DNA from 3 places in the Neobacillus sp. Fa239 genome. Region 2 is predicted to be linked to each of the others. Evidence: predicted binding sites of a transcription regulator. Region 2 holds the regulator's gene; each other region holds the start of a gene.
What was found. The regulator Rex, encoded in region 2, represses fermentation and respiration genes when NADH is low (regulators of the CRP and FNR family bind a similar motif). The targets are predictions, from matches to a motif close to TTGTGAAATATTTCACAA.

Region 1 (3,284 bases), 970 kb from region 2:
ATTGAAGAGTAAATTAAATCTGGGCGGTCATCACGGGCAATCGGACGATTGGTCGGAATGACGATTACATTCATATTATAAATATTGCGGAATTCTTCCTCTTCCGTTTTTGCGGTACCCGTCATACCGGCTAATTTTTCATACATACGGAAATAGTTCTGGAACGTAATCGTCGCCATGGTCATGCTTTCATTTTGGACTTCCAAGCCTTCTTTTGCTTCAATCGCCTGGTGCAGACCTTCACTATAGCGGCGTCCCTTCATCAAACGGCCGGTAAATTGGTCAACGATGACAATTTCGCCGTCCTGAACGACATAATCAACATCCAAGTGCATGCTGACATTAGCTTTTAGGGCCTGATTAATATGATGGTTTAAAGACACGTGACGCATATCAAACAGGTTTTCAATGCTAAATGCCTTCTCCGCTTTGCTAATCCCTTCTTCGGTGAGCATAACGCCTTTGGTTTTTTCATCATAGGTATAATCCTGTTCCTTTTGCAGATTCCGGACGAACGCATTCGCCTGAATATAAAGAGCGGCCGATTTTTCAGCTGAACCCGAGATGATAAGCGGTGTCCGTGCTTCATCAATAAGAATCGAGTCGACCTCGTCAATTACCGCATAAAAAAGAGGACGCTGCACCTTTTCTTCCTTATAAAGCACCATATTATCACGGAGATAATCGAAGCCGTATTCATTGTTCGTTCCATAAGTGATGTCAGCAGCATATGCTGCCTGTTTTTCATCTTTATCCATGCTATTCAGGTTTAGGCCAACGGTTAGGCCCAAGAATTGATAGAGGGCACCCATTTCCGTAGCGTCACGGCTGGCCAGATATTCGTTGACGGTAACCACGTGCACCCCTTTGCCGGACAGGGCATTTAAATACACCGGCATGGTCGCGGTTAACGTTTTACCTTCCCCTGTTTTCATTTCCGAAATGTTCCCTTCATGGAGTGAAATCCCTCCCATTAATTGAACATGATACGGATATAATCCAAGGACACGGCGGGCACCTTCCCGAACCACTGCAAAGGCTTCGACAAGCAGGTCATCAAGTGACTCGCCATTTTGATAGCGAGCTTTAAATTCCTCAGTTTTCTCCCGCAGCTGATCATCTGACAGCTTTTCCGTTTCGCCTGCAAGGGCTTCAACTTCATTTGCCATTTTATCTAATCGTTTCAATTCGCGTTTATTCAAATCAAATACTTTATTTAAGATCCCCATCATATGGTGAACGCTCCTTTTAATCGAGATAGCCAAAAGCCATAAATGAATGAATTCGCCTGAAATGGGCTGAATCCCTTCAAAATCATTCGATAATTTCTTTATCCATCTTACCACTTCCGCTATGGGGTGACAACAAAGTTCCTATGGAAGCAAAATTTGCCCCTTTACTGTCACAAATTATCCAATTGACAGCATTCATTTTTTAAAAAACAGTTTCCAATTACCCCATGAATCTTCAAGTGAATATTGTGGCAGAAATATGTATAAAAATTATCTAATATGCAATTAAACACTATCGATATGTTGCTTATTAACCCTTATAAATACAGTGTTTTTAGAGTAAAAACAGATTTGTCTACGCTTGAAAAAATATTCACAAATTGTACATTGGAATATACTTTGTCAATGTTAGATACTACCTTTAGAGAGGTTAAAATGGAAAATAAATAGAGAACGAATCCAATATGGGAAGGGTGAGTAAAGTGGCCTTTTGGGGGAAAAAGAACAGAGAGATAGATCCCGAAACCAGAGAAAATAGAATAAAAGCTGGCCCAATGCATAGGCTCTGGCAAAAAGTCAGAAATATAGATTGGAAGAACCCAGTCAACCGCTGGAAATTATTATTTGCGGCACTTGTGGGCTGCATTGTTGTATTTGGAGGGGGATATGGAGTTCTTTCCTATACAAACTCTCCTTCATTCTGTTCCAACTGTCATGAAATGACACCGGAATATACAACGTATACAGCGAGCGCTCATAATCAGATTTCCTGTGTTCAGTGTCATATCAAACCTGGACTCACAAACATGCTGACGCACAAAGTGAAATCACTGAAGGAAGTCTATTACCACGTAACTGGTGCACCGAATCAAATTGTCCAAACAGCTGATGAAGCGGTTTCCAACCAGAACTGTTTGCAATGTCATTCTAAAAACCGTTTGGTTACGCCTTCAGGGGATCTAAAGGTCAACCACCAGAAACATATTGCAGATGGTATTCCTTGTATCACCTGTCACTCTGGTGTTGTGCATGCAAAGATTGCTTCACGTGATTTAAACGTGGCGGCTGATCGCAGTAAATGGAGCCCGGCAACAGCCAAAAAATTAATAGAAGAAAAATATTTACGTCCAAACATGGGAACCTGTATTGATTGCCATAACAAGGTAAATAAAGGTGAAAAACCTTGGAAAGATCCAGAATATCTCGTTCCGCCAAACCCTGAAGAAACAGCTGCTGTGAACGAGGCGAAAACGAACGTGGCGAGTGCCGCTACAACGGATTTAAAGGGTAAAAAAGCAACACAAGAAATCATCCTGGAATCACTCAATAATATGAACCACTTGAAAATTTCCATGGCATGTTCGACATGTCACTCAGAAATCAGCACACCAAAGGATCATCGGGACACAACCTGGAACACCAACCATGGTGCAACTGCTGTAAAAGAATTAGACAAATGCTTTACATGCCACCAAGACTCTAAGTGGTCCAGGCCAATTCCTAAACAAGACATCCTTACATTATTGAAATTGGGACCAAAAGGTCAAAAATACGTACCAAGTCTTGCAACTGCTAAAGAAGAAGCAAGAAACAGCACGTTCTGTAACACCTGCCATGCACAACGGCCTGGCGGGCATTTAACAAGTGACCAATGGCTGACAGGACATGCATCGCATGCAAAAACTGATGAACAAAAAGCGCAGTGCTTTGTCTGCCATAATCTGGATAAAGCAAAAGACGAAAAACAATTTAATAATGCCCCAACAGATGTCTATTGTAAGAATTGCCATCGAACCGGATTTAAGGGTGCAGTTAAAAACTAAGAATCTACTCGTCTTTAAACAGGAGGGACTTTTGAAATGAAAGAGGAGCAAAAAGAGCTGCCTGCCCCTGCCCGTTCACGCTATAAGTTCATCAAGATCATGACAATTTCACTGTTCTTCCTAGTACTTTTCTTATCAATCGGTACAATCGGAGTGGAATCGACCTCCAGCTCAAGTTTTTGCAAAACATGCCATGAGATGAAACCAGAATATTATACTTGGAAAGCTT
Region 2 (3,284 bases):
TTCCTTTGACCTCTGCTTCTCCAAGAATTTTGACTGACCCTGCTGTTGCATTCTCCGCAATTTCGCTTGTTCCATAAATATGAAAAGCAGAGCATTCGACATCACTGACAATAGTGCCTTCTCCTCTAATGCTGATTTTGTCGTATTGCCCGCCGGGGTATTCGCCAGACCCATTAATAATAAGATTTTTAGTCTTCATTTTGCTCCTCCCTCTTACACCTTTTTGAATTCTCCTACAATGGCTTTTTTATCAATTGAGATTTCATCAGTATATTCCACCAAGCCAATCTCACAATTTTCCCCGATCGTAACATGTTTCCCACGAACAATTTGTGCCTTTGTATTTTCGATGTCAATTTTATCCCCTTCAATTAATTCCGTTTCTAACTGTGTATTGAAGAATGGCTTGAATAATGTACCGATTAATGACCCTTTATGCTGCTTAACGGTTATCGTTTGGCCGCCAATTTCTTTAGCCCTGCAATCTCCATAAATCTGCACATCAATTAGATCCGCATTTAAAAGCCCGCCAATGGTAAAGCGATATTTTGCTTTAAACTTCTCAGCTTCGCAATCTTCTCCTACTTTTAAGATGCCGTGAATGATGACTTCTTCCCCTTTTAATTTTCCGCCAACAGTAGCATGACCGGAAACCTTTAAATGTTCCACTTGAACGTTTTGGTCGATTTTAGCCGACCCATCCACAGTCATCTTCTGACTTTCGATACTCGCATGGAACTTTGCATTACCATTGATCTTCATCTTTTCTGACTTTACATTCCCCTTGATGACCCCTGAACCATTGCAATCAAATAGGCTGCATTCAACATCACTATTGATTGTTCCTCTTCCGTTTAACGTTACATCATGGAATTGTCCGCCGTTCGAGGCCCCTATTCCATTAATAACCAGATCTCCTCTATTTTTTACTTCCATTTTCATTCTCCTTTATAGTAATTTCGATTTAATTTCTTCGATACACGCCATCAGAGAAAGCTGAGCAACCATTTTTGTTCCCCGCTCTAAATGGAAACCCTCTGCGTTTAGCAATAAAAGACAAGAAGAGACACCCAGCTTTCTCGTAATCACCAATTCTCCGCTTTTTTGCTTAAGCTCCTGACGATGATCAATGAGCAGCTGCAGCAGCATGGTCCCCTCATCCAAATTGATTTCCCCTGATTGTAGAAGCTTTTCTAGAACAAATAATTCAAGCATTCTTGAAAAATTGAAATTCAAACTGCCTTTTTCCTGCTCTAAATAAAAATTGGCGACTGTTGTCGAAACAATGTTACGTTTTATTAATTCATCCTTCGATAAATTTAAGTCGGTTACGCTTGGGGAAAACATGTTTGCCAGCTCATCCAAGGATAAGTTTTCTTTCATCGTTTGAATTTTATTAATTCGATCTAACATCTTTTCTTTTGGAAAAAAAGTTTCTTGGCCGGTAAAGGTCGATTTCCGAACAAACCACTCCTCAGGGATTAGATCCTTTCGTTTCCATCTATATAACTGTCCATATGATATTCCGGCCAAATCTAATAATTCCTTTTTCGATATTAACTCCTCGCTCATATTGATAACCCCTTTCATAAAATCAATGTAACATAACACTGTTACGTTGTAAAGACAGGAATAAAATCCCTTAATCAATAAAAAAAGCCTTTCTACTTTTCGTAGAAAGGCCTCTTTCTTTACAATTCATCCATTTCTATTGTCGGATAATGCTTTAAAAAATAAACGAGCGATTGCAGCTCCACTGCCAAGTCAATGTGATGAACTCTAATGGATGATGGGACATTTAACCTTGCAGGAGTAAAATTCAAGATCGCTTTGACATTGGCTTTGACAAGCTTATCGGTAATCATTTGGGCCACTGGAGCAGGAACGGTCAGAATCGCCACTTGAATCTGTTCTTTCATGATTTGCTCTTCTAAATCATCCATGTGGTAGACTGGCACATCCCCAATCGTTGTGCCCATTTTATTTGGGTCGACATCAAAGGCGCACTGAATCTTCGTATTATTATTTTTTAAAAAATTATAATTTAAAAATGCTGTACCAAGATTACCTACACCAATTAACGCTACCTTTGTTAATTCATCTTGATCGAGTGTTTTCCGAAAAAAGGTTAACAGGTAGTTGACATTATACCCGTACCCTTTTTTTCCTAAAGCCCCGAAATACGAAAAATCCCTGCGAATCGTTGCCGAGTCTACTTTCACTGCCTCGCTTAATTCCGCTGATGAAACTCTTTGTTTCCCGGAAGCACTCAGATTTTGTAAAAATCGATAATATAATGGAAGTCGTTTTGCTGTCGCCTGTGGAATTTTCATTGTATCATTCGTCATGTTCTCCTACACCCCCATGAATGGATTTGTATCCTTTAATTCCTTTTAAAATCACCATGTTTACCGCCCGTTTTCTCTACTAGATAAGTCGGGCCGATCACCATGCCTTTATCCACTGCTTTACACATATCATAAACGGTTAACGCACATACAGTCGCAGCTGATAGCGCTTCCATTTCCACACCGGTACTGCCCTTTGTTTTCACAACAGCCTCAATGTTTAACTTATACAGCTCCTCTTGGTCCCTGCTCCAAGAGAATGAGACATTAATACCTGTCAAAGGAATGGGATGGCACATCGGAATCAAATCCCATGTTTTTTTCGCGGCCATAACGGCTGCTACCTGAGCAACGGCTAAAACATCGCCTTTTTTCATTTGATTATTCGTAATTCTATCATAAATTTCTTTATTGACAGTGATGCTTGAATGGGCCAATGCTGTACGTGCCGTTTCCGGCTTATCACTTACATCAACCATTTTCGCCCTGCCCTCTTCATTAAAATGAGTAAATTCAGCCATAAAAAAAATCCTCCTATCAAATCATACACTATTTTTTCGTTCATGTGTGTGAAACTTTGAGCGAATTAAGACAAATTTACAGTAATTTCTTATTCCCTAGTCGAATTATCGCACTTATTGCCGATATAAGGGGAATAAGGTACACTATTTTTAAGTAATAGAGGTGAATAGAATGATTTTATTACAGGTTAATCAACTAGCAAAATATTATGGCGCTGACCTTATTTTATCGAATATAAAACTTGAATTACAAACCCGGGACCGCGTTGCCCTTGTAGGAAGGAACGGTGCCGGAAAATCCACCCTTTTGAAAATGATTGCCGGATTCATATCGCACGACAGCGGTGAGATCATCAAGCCGAAAGATGTAACAATCGGCTATCTGGCCCAAAATACCGGATTAGAATCGAATTTG
Region 3 (3,284 bases), 2.3 Mb from region 2:
CAAATAAAACTTATAGAAGAACAAAAACTCGCCATAGCCGGAGATCTCCTTGTATCAATCGGTTCAGCAATAGAAGTCATCGGGGGAATCCAAGTCCTTGAAGAAGAAACAGCTAAAATTCCTGGAATCGTTCCATAAAAAAAGGGGCCAGTCCCCCGTCGCTTTAAAGCGACGGGGGACTGGCCCCAAATATTAATATATTTTATCACCATTAAAGATTGAGTTTTTAACTATAACGTAGTCTACAGTGCGAATGGCTTCCAGTTTGTTTCCACCGGCGTAGGAAATGGAGGATTGAAGGTCTTGTTCCATTTCGATTAAAGTATCGATTAATGGACCTTTGTGCTCTACATACATTTTTTTACCTTCAACATTTTTCTTTTCGCCTTTTTGAAACTCGGAAGCGGATCCGAAGTATTCTTTAAAGCATTTTCCATCTTTCTCAATGGTTTCTCCAGGTGATTCCTCATGTCCGGCAAACAGAGAACCAATCATGACCATTGATGCACCGAAACGAATGGACTTAGCGATATCTCCATGTGTACGAATCCCGCCATCGGCAATTATTGGCTTACTTGCTGCCTTTGCACACCAGCGCAGTGCTGCCAATTGCCAACCGCCCGTTCCAAACCCTGTTTTGATCTTCGTGATGCAAACCTTACCTGGTCCGATTCCCACTTTCGTTGCATCTGCACCAGCGTGCTCTAATTCTCTTACTGCTTCAGGAGTTCCTACATTTCCTGCGATAACAAAGCTTTCAGGCAAGTGCTTTTTAATATGTTGAATCATCTCAATAACGGCATTGGAATGACCGTGTGCGATATCAATCGTAATAAATTCCGGAGTAAGCTGCTGTTCTGCCAATTGTAGAATGAATTGATATTCCTCCTCCTTGACACCTACACTAATTGATGCGATTAAACCACGTGATTTCATATCTTTAACAAAAGATAAACGCTTTTCGGGTTGAAACCTATGCATGATATAGAAATAACCATTTTCTGCTAAGAAAATTGCAATCTTTTCGTCAATAATCGTCTGCATATTGGCGGGCACCACTGGCAATTTAAAGGTATGTCCCCCAAAATTTACGGTTGTATCACACTCTGATCGGCTTTTCACCACAGATTTTGCAGGTATTAATTGAATATCTTCGTAATCAAACACATTTTCCATGTACCGCACCCCTAAACACGAATATTAAAGTTAAATTTGATAAAATTGTTCGCCCATAAGGTAATTTACCTTATTTTATGTAATAAGTCAAAGATTATTTATAAATCGTATGTTATGTTTTTCTTTATCTCTGTAAAGTGGCGGGGGACTGACCCCGAAAACTGCCTGAGAAAAAATCTGAATATTTTGTATTGATTATTAATGAAGGGGACTGTATAATAAGCATCATATAAAATTATTCCTACCCGAATAGTGTGAATTAAACGTTCAAAACATTGGGAATTATTTTACCTACAAATTTGACTGAAGGGGAGATTAAACATGTTTTGGACTTATATGGCTTATCTCATCGCTTTCTTTTTTGCAATGAATATAGGGGCAAGTGGAACGGCCGCATCAATGGGTTCTCCGTATGGTGCGGGTGCGATAAAGAGTAAGCGCATCGCAATGATTTTGGTGGCGTTGGCTGCTTTTCTCGGTGCGGTTCTCGGTGGCGGAGAGGTCGTAAAAACCATTGGAAATGGGATTATCCCTTCATCTGACCTCAGCATTAAATTGGTCGTCTTGATCCTTGCAGGAGCAACACTGACCCTGTTCATCGCGAATTTAATGGGGATTCCTTTATCAACAAGTGAAGTGACCGTCGGATCGATTGTGGGTGCAGGAATTGCTTTCAAAGACTTGTACATTGATAAGCTAATCGTGATTGTCTCCTTCTGGATAATTGTTCCGATTATCTCTTTTGTGATTACCTTTGTCCTTGGAAAGGTTATAGCTGCTTCAGAAAAGCGTTGGAATGGCTTGACGAAACAGGGGAGATGGAAAAAATGGCTCGCCTGGTTACTTGTGTTGGGTGGCTGTTTTGAGGCTTTTTCTGCGGGAATGAATAATGTTGCCAACGCGGTCGGACCTCTGGTCGGAGCCGGAATGCTTTCCACGAATAAAGGAATTTGGATTGGTGGGCTTTTCGTCGCCATTGGGGCCATATTGCTGGGCAGCAGGGTCATGGAAACAAACGGTAAGAAAATCACAAAACTATCTCTTTTAGAGGGAAGTGCTGTTTCCTTTACCGGAGGAACGCTTGTAACCATCGCTTCACTATTTGGACTGCCAATTCCGTTGACACAGGTTACCACCTGCGGGATTTTAGGGATTGGAGCATCGCAAAATGGATTCGGCATTTGGCAAAAATCGGTGATCAGTAAAATTATTAAAGTTTGGCTCATCTCACCGCTTGCTTCTTTAGTTATTTCTTATACGCTTATCAATCTGTTAATTCAAACAAACATTTATAATATTTTCATCATCTTGAGTACATTGATTGCGGGAGGCGGTGTGCTAAGCTTGTCAGCCAATGTTAAGGAAGAGAATCGTACAACACATGATGAGGGGGGAGGCATTTAATTAAAGCTCTGTTGGTGAAGTGGCCAACAGGGCTTTTTCATTGGATGCAAGGTCATCTTTTTTAAAAGGCTCGTTTAAACTTGATTGTTGATTGCAGCGAAGTGGCCTCGCTTTCCGCGGGGAGGTCCGGGAGCCTCCTCGGTGCTTAGGCGCCTGCTGGGTCTCCCGTGACCTCTACTTCCCGCAGGACATTGATTTACATCCTTGAATCCGCCCACGCACGAAGGAAATGCGATAGCATTTTCGTGGAGTCGAGCGCCCTTCGCTCCGATTAACTGTTGTACAAAAACAACATTCGCCTTTATCGCAGCCAATTAAAAAAACGACTTCACCCTTTCATGCTGTTTCTTACATTCTGTACAGGTATATTCAATCTCTAAAGCATCTTCTCTTACCATATGCTCGGTTTCTTTTTTACATTGATCACAATAAAGCTGTTTTGGCATTTCAATCATTCCGCAAGCCTCCAGTATTATTCGGATTTGTCAGCATTCCATTGAAGAATATTATCCCTAAAAAAAGGAAAAGAATAACGACATTTAAAAATGATTGATATTTACTGTCGATATAAATGGAAAAACTTGCCCTAATCGTTTACCATTTTAATTAGAATTCGCTCCATATTTTATATGTAGAGGAGGTTCATGATATATGAAATACAATTTTGATGAAATTGTTAATCGGAGAGGGACGTTTTCAGTAAA

Region 1: the regulator Rex is predicted to act here: its motif matches at 1,594-1,611, upstream of ACZ5XR_RS23575 (cytochrome c3 family protein).
Region 3: the regulator Rex is predicted to act here: its motif matches at 1,452-1,469, upstream of ACZ5XR_RS16535 (anion permease).

Annotation. Positions count from the first base shown of each region.
Region 1 covers NZ_AP041611.1:4,745,168-4,748,451, reverse strand. The annotation lists gene secA (preprotein translocase subunit SecA) at 1-1,232, opposite strand, end outside; gene ACZ5XR_RS23575 (cytochrome c3 family protein) at 1,787-3,055, shown strand; gene ACZ5XR_RS23570 (cytochrome c3 family protein) at 3,092-3,284, shown strand, end outside.
Region 2 covers NZ_AP041611.1:10,014-13,297, reverse strand. The annotation lists gene ACZ5XR_RS00075 (cytoplasmic protein) at 1-199, opposite strand, end outside; gene ACZ5XR_RS00070 (cytoplasmic protein) at 214-936, opposite strand; gene ACZ5XR_RS00065 (YhbD family protein) at 949-1,572, opposite strand; gene ACZ5XR_RS00060 (redox-sensing transcriptional repressor Rex) at 1,692-2,348, opposite strand; gene moaC (cyclic pyranopterin monophosphate synthase MoaC) at 2,384-2,869, opposite strand; gene ACZ5XR_RS00050 (ABC-F family ATP-binding cassette domain-containing protein) at 3,042-3,284, shown strand, end outside.
Region 3 covers NZ_AP041611.1:3,403,167-3,406,450, reverse strand. The annotation lists gene ACZ5XR_RS16545 (hypothetical protein) at 1-138, shown strand, start outside; gene guaC (GMP reductase) at 193-1,176, opposite strand; gene ACZ5XR_RS16535 (anion permease) at 1,498-2,580, shown strand; gene ACZ5XR_RS16530 (hypothetical protein) at 2,895-3,035, opposite strand; gene ACZ5XR_RS16525 (MalY/PatB family protein) at 3,232-3,284, shown strand, end outside.